One region of the Kitasatospora sp. NBC_00374 genome, then DNA from elsewhere that is predicted to be linked to it. Evidence: riboswitches for the same ligand, from Rfam matches in the RefSeq annotation. Region 1 holds a riboswitch; each other region holds the start of a gene.
The links. Region 1 has a riboswitch for cobalamin ahead of cobN (cobaltochelatase subunit CobN). Riboswitches for the same ligand answer to the same signal wherever they lie in the genome.
Positions count from the first base shown of each region.

Region 2: another riboswitch for cobalamin. It lies ahead of OG871_RS23690 (ribonucleoside-diphosphate reductase subunit alpha); the one in region 1 lies ahead of cobN (cobaltochelatase subunit CobN).
Region 3: another riboswitch for cobalamin. It lies ahead of OG871_RS06885 (hypothetical protein); the one in region 1 lies ahead of cobN (cobaltochelatase subunit CobN).

Region 1 is NZ_CP107964.1:6,734,032-6,737,297, reverse strand. Features, by position in the region: gene OG871_RS30025 (cobalamin biosynthesis protein CobG) at 1-862, opposite strand, end outside; cobalamin riboswitch at 1,110-1,252, shown strand; gene cobN (cobaltochelatase subunit CobN) at 1,373-3,266, shown strand, end outside.
Region 2 is NZ_CP107964.1:5,259,264-5,262,529, forward strand. Features, by position in the region: gene OG871_RS23690 (ribonucleoside-diphosphate reductase subunit alpha) at 1-1,683, opposite strand, end outside; cobalamin riboswitch at 1,952-2,094, opposite strand; gene OG871_RS23695 (GNAT family N-acetyltransferase) at 2,165-2,671, opposite strand; gene OG871_RS23700 (helix-turn-helix domain-containing protein) at 2,980-3,266, shown strand, end outside.
Region 3 is NZ_CP107964.1:1,519,494-1,522,759, forward strand. Features, by position in the region: gene OG871_RS06875 (serine hydrolase domain-containing protein) at 1-841, shown strand, start outside; gene OG871_RS06880 (flagellar hook-length control protein FliK) at 941-1,420, opposite strand; gene OG871_RS06885 (hypothetical protein) at 1,439-1,933, opposite strand; cobalamin riboswitch at 1,927-2,066, opposite strand; gene OG871_RS06890 (phosphatase PAP2 family protein) at 2,258-2,887, opposite strand; gene OG871_RS06895 (DedA family protein) at 2,884-3,266, opposite strand, start outside.

The sequences.
Region 1 (3,266 bases):
CGCCGCGCCACGGGGTCAGCCGCAGGCCGTCCACCGCCGTCTCGGCGAGCAGCCGCCAGCCGGCGGCGGACGCCCGGCCGAAGCGCAGGCCGACCGACAGGCCGCCGGGCAGGGCGCCCAGCGGCGGGTGCGGGTCGGTGAAGGCGGGCAGCGGCAGCGGCCCGGGGTCGAGCAGGTCGGGGGCCTCGCGCAGGTGCCAGGCCTGGGTGCCGGTGGCGCGCAGCGCGGCCAGGAAGTCGCGGGCGGCGGCGAGTGCCGCGTCCACCGCCTCCCCGGCGGGGACCGGGCGGGCGGTGGCGGCCCGTCCGAGGCGCAGCAGTGCGGTGCCGGCCGGCCTTGCGATCAATGTCACATCGGCGTCCAGCGAGGCGGCGTCGCCGCGGCCGTCGTCGAGCGCGAAGAGGAACTTGCCGGACAGGCCGACGGCCCAGTCGCCCGCGCACAGCTTCGCGTCGAGCTCGCGCACCCAGGCCTGGACGTCGGCGTGGCCGCGGCCGTCGAGGCCGGCGAGCGGCGAGGCGACGATGTTGCGGACCCGCTCGTGCGCGTCGGAGGGCAGCAGGCCGGCGGCGCGCAGCCGGGCGCCCAGCTCGGCGCCGGCGTCCGAACCCAGGCCGCGGAGCTGGACGTTGCCCCGTGAGGTGGTCTCCAGTTCGCCGTCGCCCAGGTCCTCGGCGGCCTCGGCCAGCGCGACGGCCTGACGGGCGGTCAGCAGTCCCCCGGGCACCCTGACCCGGGCGAGGGCGCCGTCGTCGGCCCGGTGCAGGCGCAGCGCGCCGGGGCAGGCGTCGGCCTGCCCCCGGTCGGGCACGGCGGGGCCCGGCGCTGGGGCGGCGGGTGTGGGTGGCATGGCGGCGAGCATACAGATGGTCCGAACGGGTGCCCCGGGCTCATCGGCCCTGTCCGGCCGATCCTGCCGGGCCCGCGCCGCCGGGCATCCCGCCTGGACGCACGCCCGAATCGCCCAAGTACGACCCAGTACGAGGACGATCCGGGCGCACGCCCAACCGGGCGCCCGACGCCGCGGGCTGATCCGACAAGATCGCCGGACAGGACCTAGATCACAGTCCCGGACCAGCTCCGCAGCCGGTCGGCACCCCGTACGATGCTGCGCGGGTGGCCCTGCGGGCCGCCCGTGCCAGCGACGGCGCAAGGGGAGGAAACCGGTGCAAACCCGGTGCGGTCCCGCCACTGTGACCACGGTTCACCACCGTGGGAGCCAGGAACTCCTGCCGTCTCTCAGACCAGCCCCTCGGCCCGTGGCCGGGGGGAACCCCCACGGGGCGCGGACCCCGAGGAAGGCTTGACCTGTGCGCTGCCGCATGTCCTGGGCCGCCCGCCCGTTCTCCGACGAGGCCGGGAGGCCCCTCGCATGATCCTGCTGCTGTCGACCTCCGACACCGACCTGCTCAGCGCCCGCGCCTCCGAGGGCCCGGTGCCGTACCGCCTGGGCAACCCGGCCCGGCTGACCGTCGAGGACCTTCCCGCGCTGACCGAGGGCACCGACCTGGTGGTCGTCCGGCTGCTCGGCGGCCGCCGCGCCTGGCAGGAGGGCCTGGACGCGCTGCTGGCCGGCCCGCGCCCGGTGATCGTGCTGACCGGTGAGCAGGCGCCGGACGCCCAGCTGATGGAGCTGTCCACCGTCCCGGCCGGCATCGCCGCCGAGGCGCACGCCTACCTGGCGCACGGCGGCCCGGCGAACCTGGCCGAGCTGGGCGCCTTCCTCTCCGACACCGTGCTGCTGACCGGCCACGGCTTCGCGCCGCCGGCCTCCGCGCCCGAGTGGGGCCCGCTGGAGCGCACCGCCCGTACCACCGAGGGCCCGGTGATCGCGGTGCTGTACTACCGCGCGCACCACATGAGCGGCAACACCGGCTTCGTCGAGACGCTCTGCCGGGCGATCGAGGACCGGGGCGCCCGGGCGCTGCCGCTGTTCTGCTCCTCGCTGCGCGGCGCCGAGCCGGAGCTGCTGGCGCGGCTGGGCACCGCCGACGCGATCGTCACCACCGTGCTCGCGGCCGGCGGCACCCGCCCGGCGGACGCGCAGGCCGGCGGCGACGAGGAGGCCTGGGACGCGGGCGCGCTGGCCGCGCTGGACCGGCCGATCCTGCAGGCGCTGTGCCTGACCTGGTCGCGGGCCGCCTGGGAGGCCAGCGACGACGGCCTGTCCCCGCTGGACACCGCCACCCAGGTCGCCGTGCCGGAGTTCGACGGCCGTCTGATCACCGTGCCGTTCTCCTTCAAGGAGCTGGACGAGGACGGTCTGACGGTCTACGCCGCCGACCCGGAGCGGGCGGCCCGGGTGGCCGGCATCGCGGTGCGGCACGCCCGGCTGCGGCACATCCCGGCCGCCGAGCGCCGCCTGGCGCTGGTGCTGTCGGCGTACCCGACCAAGCACGCCCGGGTCGGCAACGCCGTCGGCCTGGACACCCCCGCCTCGGCGATCCGGCTGCTCACCCGGCTGCGCGAGGAGGGCATGGACCTCGGCCCGCTGGACGGCCCCGACGCGCTGCCGGGCCTGACCCAGACCGAGGACGACGGCAGCCACGAGGGCGACGCGCTGATCCACGCCCTGATCGCGGCCGGCGGCTACGACCAGGACTGGCTGACCGAGGACCAGCTCGCCCGCAACCCGGTCCGGATCCCGGCGGCCGACTACCGCCGCTGGTACGCCACCCTGCCGGAGGGCCTGCGCGGCCGGGTCGAGGAGCACTGGGGCCCGCCGCCCGGCGAGCTGTACGTGGACCGCTCGCAGAACCCGGACGGCGACATCGTGCTGGCCGCGATCCGCTCCGGGAACCTGCTGGTGCTGATCCAGCCGCCGCGCGGCTTCGGCGCCAACCCGGTCGCCATCTACCACGACCCGGACCTGCCGCCCAGTCACCACTACCTGGCCGCCTACCGCTGGATCGCCGCCGCGCAGTCGGACGGCGGCTTCGGCGCCGACGCCGTGGTGCACCTCGGCAAGCACGGCAACCTGGAGTGGCTGCCCGGCAAGACCGCCGCGCTGTCGGCGGACTGCGGCCCGGACGCCGTGATCGGTGACCTGCCGCTGGTCTACCCGTTCCTGGTCAACGACCCGGGCGAGGGCACCCAGGCCAAGCGCCGGGCGCACGCCACCCTGGTCGACCACCTGGTGCCGCCAATGGCCCGCGCCGACTCGTACGGCGACATCGCCCGTCTGGAGCAGCTGCTGGACGAGCACTCCAACATCGCGGCGATGGACCCGGCCAAGCTGCCGGCGATCCGCGCCCAGATCTGGACGC
Region 2 (3,266 bases), 1.5 Mb from region 1:
GGCGGTGTCGAAGTGGTCGATGTGCAGCTGGCCGCGGGCGGCCCGGGTCTCCGCGTACGCGCTGTGCTGCCCGAACTCCTCGGCCAGCTCGCTGGAGCGCTCGTAGGCGGTGAGCATGATGCGCTCGGCGATCAGCGTGGAGAGCCGCTTGGCCTCGGCGGAGTCGAAGTCGATCCGCAGCTGGAAGAAGACGTCCTGCAGGCCCATCACGCCGAGGCCGACCGGGCGCCAGCGGGAGTTGGACGTCCCGGCCTCGGTGGTCGGGTAGAAGTTGATGTCGATGACCCGGTCCAGGAAGGTCACGGCGGTGCGCACGGTGGCGTCCAGCCGGTCCCAGTCCATGGTGTTCACCAGGTCGGCGACGGAGGCGCCCTCGGCCACGTGGGCGCCGAGGTTGACCGAGCCCAGGTTGCAGACCGCGGTCTCGGAGTCGTCGGTGACCTCGATGATCTCGGTGCACAGGTTCGAGGAGTGCACCGTGCGGCCGGGCAGCGCGGTCTGGTTGGCGGCGCGGTTGGAGGCGTCCTTGAAGGTCATCCAGCCGTTGCCGGTCTGCGCCAGGGTGCGCATCATCCGGGCGTACAGGGTCTGCGCCGGGATGGTGCGGACGGCCTTGCCGGCCTGCTCGGCCTTCAGGTACGCCTCGTCGAAGTCGGCGCCCCACAGGTCGACCAGCTCGGGTACGTCGGCCGGGGAGAACAGCGACCAGTCCGCGTTGGCGTTGACCCGGCGCATGAACTCGTCCGGGATCCAGTGCGCCAGGTTGAGGTTGTGGGTGCGGCGGGCCTCTTCGCCGGTGTTGTCGCGGAGCTCCAGGAACTCCTCGATGTCGGCGTGCCAGGTCTCCAGGTAGACGCAGGCCGCGCCCTTGCGGCGGCCGCCCTGGTTGACGGCGGCGACCGAGGAGTCCAGCGTCCGCAGGAACGGCACGATGCCGTTGGACTTGCCGTTGGTGCCGCGGATCAGGCTGCCGCGCGAGCGGATCCGGCTGTAGGAGAGGCCGATGCCGCCGGCGTGCTTGGACAGCCGGGCGATCTGCGCGTAGCGCGAGTAGATCGAGTCCAGGTTGTCCAGCGGCGAGTCCAGCAGGTAGCAGCTGGACATCTGCGGGTGCTTGGTGCCGGAGTTGAACAGGGTCGGCGAGGAGGGCAGGTAGGAGAGCGCGCTCATCAGCGCGTACAGCTCGGCCACCTCGCGCACCGACTGCTCGCCGTCGCCGACCGCCAGACCGGCCGCGACGCGGAGCAGGAAGTGCTGCGGGGTCTCGATCACCTTGCGGGTGATCGGGTGGCGCAGCAGGTAGCGGGACTGCACGGTGCGCAGGCCGAAGTACTCGAACCGGTCGTCGCCGCCCTGGTCGATCAACGCGTCGAAGGCGTCCGCGTGCTTGGCCACGAAGGCGGCCGTGGTGTCGCCGATCAGGCCCTCGGCGTGGCCGACGGCGATCGAGGCGGAGAACGACACGGCGCCCTGACCGACGGCCTCGTCCGAGATCTCCAGCGCCAGCAGGCGCGCGGCCAGCTTCGAGTACTGGGGGTCCTCGGCGATCATCGACGCGGCGGCCTCCACGGCCAGCCCGCGCAGCTCCGCGAAGTCGGAGCCGGCGTGGCGGCCGCGCAGCGCGGCGGCGGCGACGTGGCCGGGGTCCACCTGGGGGAGGTCGGTGCTGCGGTCGGTGAGCATCCGGAGCAGCGCGGCACCGGGGTCGCTCTCGGCGGCGTTGGGGGCACCACCCGGCCGAAGGCTGGGGGAGGAACCCTGGGACGGCAGGGCGACTGAGGCAGCGACGGTCAAGGCGCACTCTCTCCTGTGGCGGCGGCGGACGAGATCGGCCGGACCGGCTTCAGGCAGGGGGGAGCGGCACGCCGAATCACCAGGCGCGCGTGGTCCCACCCCGGCCCACCCGCGAGGCCCGGACGGTACTGCGGTGCTGCAAGGCATCTGCGGGGAAGCCATGTGGCACACCGTCGGCAGGTCTCGGACTCGCGGGCCCAGGGTGCTGGGCAGCCCGCTCACCGTTGCGGGGCAGTCCCGGATTCACACCGGGTTTCCCTGCGTCGACAGCGAGAGCGAGCATACATGTTGTGGCGGTCTCAGGATGCGGCACCAGATGTAGTGCCGCGTGTCGTGGTCGCTCGACTGCGTGGAGCCACCGGACCGTCCGTCAGAATGTGATCGAATAAACGATCACGTCGATGCCGGGCGCGGGCTCCCAGTCCCGGGCGGGCGTCCGCAGGAACCCGAGTCGTTCGTAGACGCGGTGTGCGGCGGTCATGTGCGGGCGGGTGGAGAAGGCCATCCCGGCCAGTCCCAGTTCCCGGCTGCGCTCCATCGCGGCCCGCACCAGCGCGGTGCCCGCGCCGCGGCCGCGGGCGGCCCGGGCGACCGCGAGCATCCGGATCTCGCCCTCGTGCGGCTCGGCGATGTCGGCCCACGCGTTGCCGCCCGCGGCGAAGGTCACGCAGCCGAGCACGGCGCCGTCCGCGGGGTCGACGGCGACGAGGAGCTCGGCCTCCTCGGCCCGGCGCCGGGCGTCCGCGAGGAGCCCGGCGTAGGGGCTGTCAGGCCTGCTGTGGCCCTCCTTGACGTAGACCTCGACGGTGAGCTCGCCGGCGGCGTCGAGTTCCTCCTCGCGGGCGCGGCGGATGACGAGGTCGGTGTCGGGGTCCATGCCCCAAGTGTGCCGAAGGCCGGGCCGGCGGCCGCGGGCAGGGTGCCGTGCAGGCGGTCCGGAAGGCCGGGGTCGGCCGGGTACCCGCCGGCCCGGTGCCAGTTGTCCCGGCCGTGCCGTCCGGTGCGGTCGAGGTCGCGGCCGACCAGCAGGCCCAGCAGGCCGAAGGTCCCGACCACGCCGGCCAGGACGAGCACGTTCGCAAGGATCGAAGAGGTCATGCCTTCAGCCTGGCCGCTGGGCCGGTGCCGGACGAGTGGCAGAAATGCCTGCTTGCATCGAAATGCTGCCACCGTCATCCTGGAGCCATGCTGACGAACGTGGTGGCCGTGGTGCTGGAGGAGATCCACCCCTTCGAACTGGGCGTGGCCTGCGAGATCTTCGGGCTGGACCGGGCCGACGACGGCCTGCCGGTCTACGACTTCGCGCTCGCCTCGGCCCGCCCCGGCCTGCTGCGCACCCACGCGGGCTTCCGGGTGGAGGTGCCGCACGGAGTGGAGCGGATCGCCGAGGCGGACCTGGTGATCACCGCCGCGACCGGCGTCCAGGAGGAGTTCCCGGCCGAGCTGATCGAGGCGCTGCGGGCCGCGGTGGA
Region 3 (3,266 bases), 5.2 Mb from region 1:
GTTCACCGCCGTGGTCGTACTGCAACTGGTCGGCGAGGGGAGGATCGGCCTCGACGCCACGGTCGACACCTATCTGCCCGGCCTCGTCCGCGGGGACGGGATCGACGGACGCCACATCACCGTCCGTCAACTCCTGCAGCAGACCAGCGGACTTCCCAACTACACCGAGTACCTGGGCGACGACGTCCGGCACTACGAACCCCACGAGCTCCTCGACCTCGCGCTCCGGCACCCGGCCGACTTCGCCCCGGGGACGCAGTGGGCGTACAGCAACACCAACTACGTGCTGGCCGGCCTGATCGTGCAGAAGGTCACCGGCCGACCCATCGCCGAGGAGATGAACCGGCGCATCATCAAACCCATCGGGCTGCGCCACACGTACTTCCCGGCCCCCGGAGACGCGACCATCCGGGAGCCCCACCCCAAGGGCTACTACCGGGAATCGGCAGGCGCACCACTGCGCGACGGCACGGAACTCGACCCCTCCTGGGGCTGGGCGGCGGGCCAGTTGATCTCCACCAACTCCGACCTCAACCGGTTCTTCACCGCACTCCTCGCCGGCCGTCTCCTCCCGGCGGCCCAGCTCGCCGAGATGCGCACCACCGTTCCCGCCGAAAGCACGTTCGGCGACGGTGCCCGCTACGGACTGGGGCTCGTGAGCAAACCACTGTCGTGCGGCGGCCTCTACTGGGGCCACGGTGGCAGCATCACGGGCTACGAGACCCGGGGCGGTGTCACCGAGGACGGCCGCGCCGCCAACCTCGCGGTGACCACCCAGCCGACCGACGAGGCAGCCATGAAACACGTCGAGAGGCTCGTGGACACGGCCCTGTGCCGCTGAGCCACGCCGCCTGACGGCATCGTGCACCCGCCGGTGGCCCGGCCCCATCGTGGAGGGCCGGGCCACCGGTCTGCGGACGGCCGGTCAGGGCGCGGTGATTCATGGTGCGGTGATGCCCGGCTGCGCTCCGGCGCCGAAGGCCCAGCCCTCGACGTCCCCGGGCGCCGGGTTGTAGCTGCCCGCACCGAGGTTGCTGTAGGACCAGGCGCCGCCGTGCTGGGCGTGCCAGTACGACCAGTAGGCGCTGCCGGTGGGGTTGGTGCAGGTGGCGGGCAGGGCGTTGATCTTGCAGACGAAGCCGGGGAACCGCGGGTGGAAGGCGTACGAGAAGCCGGCGCCGGTGAGTGCGGCGAGGCCGCTCGCCGGGTCGCCGGGTGCGCAGCCGGTCTCGATGCCGCCACCGACGGCGGTGAAGTCGACCACGACCGTGACGCCGGTGGTGCCGGTGCAGGCCGCGGCCTGGGCCTGCGGGGCCCGGGCGGCGGAGACGCCGAGCAGGCCGGCGGTCAGCGCCGCGGCGGCGGTGATCGAGCCGAGGGTGCGGCGGGCCCGCCGGGGCGGAGTGCGGGTGTCGGTCATCGGGGTGCTCCTACGGGGTCAGCGGGTGGTCGCCGGGCAGGCGAGGACGGGCACGGCGGGGCGGGCACCGTGCGCGGAGAGGGTGGCGAGCGGGGTGCCGGACAGGCCGAGGACGGCCTGCGCGGTGGCCCGGGCGCCGGTGCCGGGGTCGAAGCCGGTGGCGTCGTAGGCGACCGCGCCGCGGACGGCCCGGTCAGCGGCGCAGCCCTGCTGGAGCTTGACCAGGCTGCTCCAGCCCTTGAGGCCCGCGCCGAGGCGGCCGGTGGACAGCAGGGTCTCGGTGGCCAGGCCGGTGCTGTGGGCGTTGGAGGCGGTGGCTCCGGCAGCGGCGAAGCCACCGTCGGTGTTCTGATGGGCGGTCAGCCAGCCGAGGCCCGCGTCGGCCTTGGCGGTGCGGCCGGTGGCGGGTGTGAGAGCCTCTCCGGGCCCGCACGCAGGGGCCCGGAGGGAGCCCGCGCGAAACCGGGCAGCCCTCGGAGCTCCGGCCCGCAGACCACGACGGGAGGAGTGCACACACCTCCGCCGCCGGGTACTCGGGCTCGCCGCCGACAGCTGTCGGCGGCCTACCGTTGCGGGTCAGCGCCGGATTCGGACCGGACTTCCGCCAACGGCGGAGTCACGACATGACGGCCCATCATGGCGACGGCCGAAAGGCCGGGTCAAGGCCGCGTGCGTCACATCACGGCGCCCGCCGGTCGGTCCGTCGGCGACCGGCCCGGGAGCCGTCCCGGAGTGTCACGGCGGCTGCCGCCGCTGCGGCCGGCCCACCAGTGGCGCACCACGCCGGTACCGAGCGAGGTGACGGCGGGTTCCACGGCTTCGGCCACCGCCGGCCCGTCATGCGGTCAGCCACCTGCGCAGGCCTCCGGTCCTGGCCCGGTCCACCAGGCCTCGCCCTTGCCCGGCCAGGGCACCGATCCCGTATCCGGCGGCGGCACCGACCAGCGCACCCAGGGCGACGTCGTGCGGGTAGTGGACGCCGACCAGCACCCGGGACGCTCCCATCGCAACGGCCAGGAGCAGCGCGAGCGCACCGATGCGACGGTCGACCAGCCACAGCACGGCGGCACCGGCGAACACGATGACGGTGTGGTTGCTCGGCAGCGACCAGTCCCCGGTGGCGGGACAGGTCTCCAGGGTCGGGCCGGTGTCGAGGACCTGGCACGGCCGGGGCTCGTGCAGCAGGGCCTTGAGCACGGTGTCGGCGGCGAACACGACGACCACCACCAGTGGCGCGGCGAGCACCCGGGCCATGGCGGCGCCGTCGGCGGCGCCGTCGGCGGCGCGGGCGCGCCACCAGGCCCACACCATCAGGACGGCCAGCAGCCCCAGGCCGTAAGCGGAGAACGCGGCGATCGCGTCCTGGACCGGCGAGGGCAGGTGCTGGACCCAGTGGTCGGCCCGCAGGGACAGACCGCCGTCGATCGGCCGGCCGTCGACGGCGAGCGCGGTGCCGGCGGCCCTCATCGCGCCCTGGCCTGACGGCGGGAGCGCAGCACTTCCAGCGCGAGCGGCAGCAGCGAGAGCGCGATGACGGCGCCCACGATCGGCAGGAGGTAGCGGTCGACGTTCGGTACCGACGAGCCGAGCGCGTAGCCGGCCAGGACGAGACCGAAGGTCCAGACGAGGCCGCCGACGACCTGCCACAGCGTGAAGGTGCGGGCGTTCACGCCGAGCGCACCGGCGAGCGGGTTGAGGACGGTGCGGACGACGGGCACGAACCGGGCGAGGACGACGGCTCTGCCGTGGCCGTAGCGGGTGAGGAGTTCCTCCGCACGTACGGCGCCTTCGTGGAGGTGTCTGTTGCGGGAGCGGGCGAGCAGGGCGCGTCCGCCGCGTCGCCCGA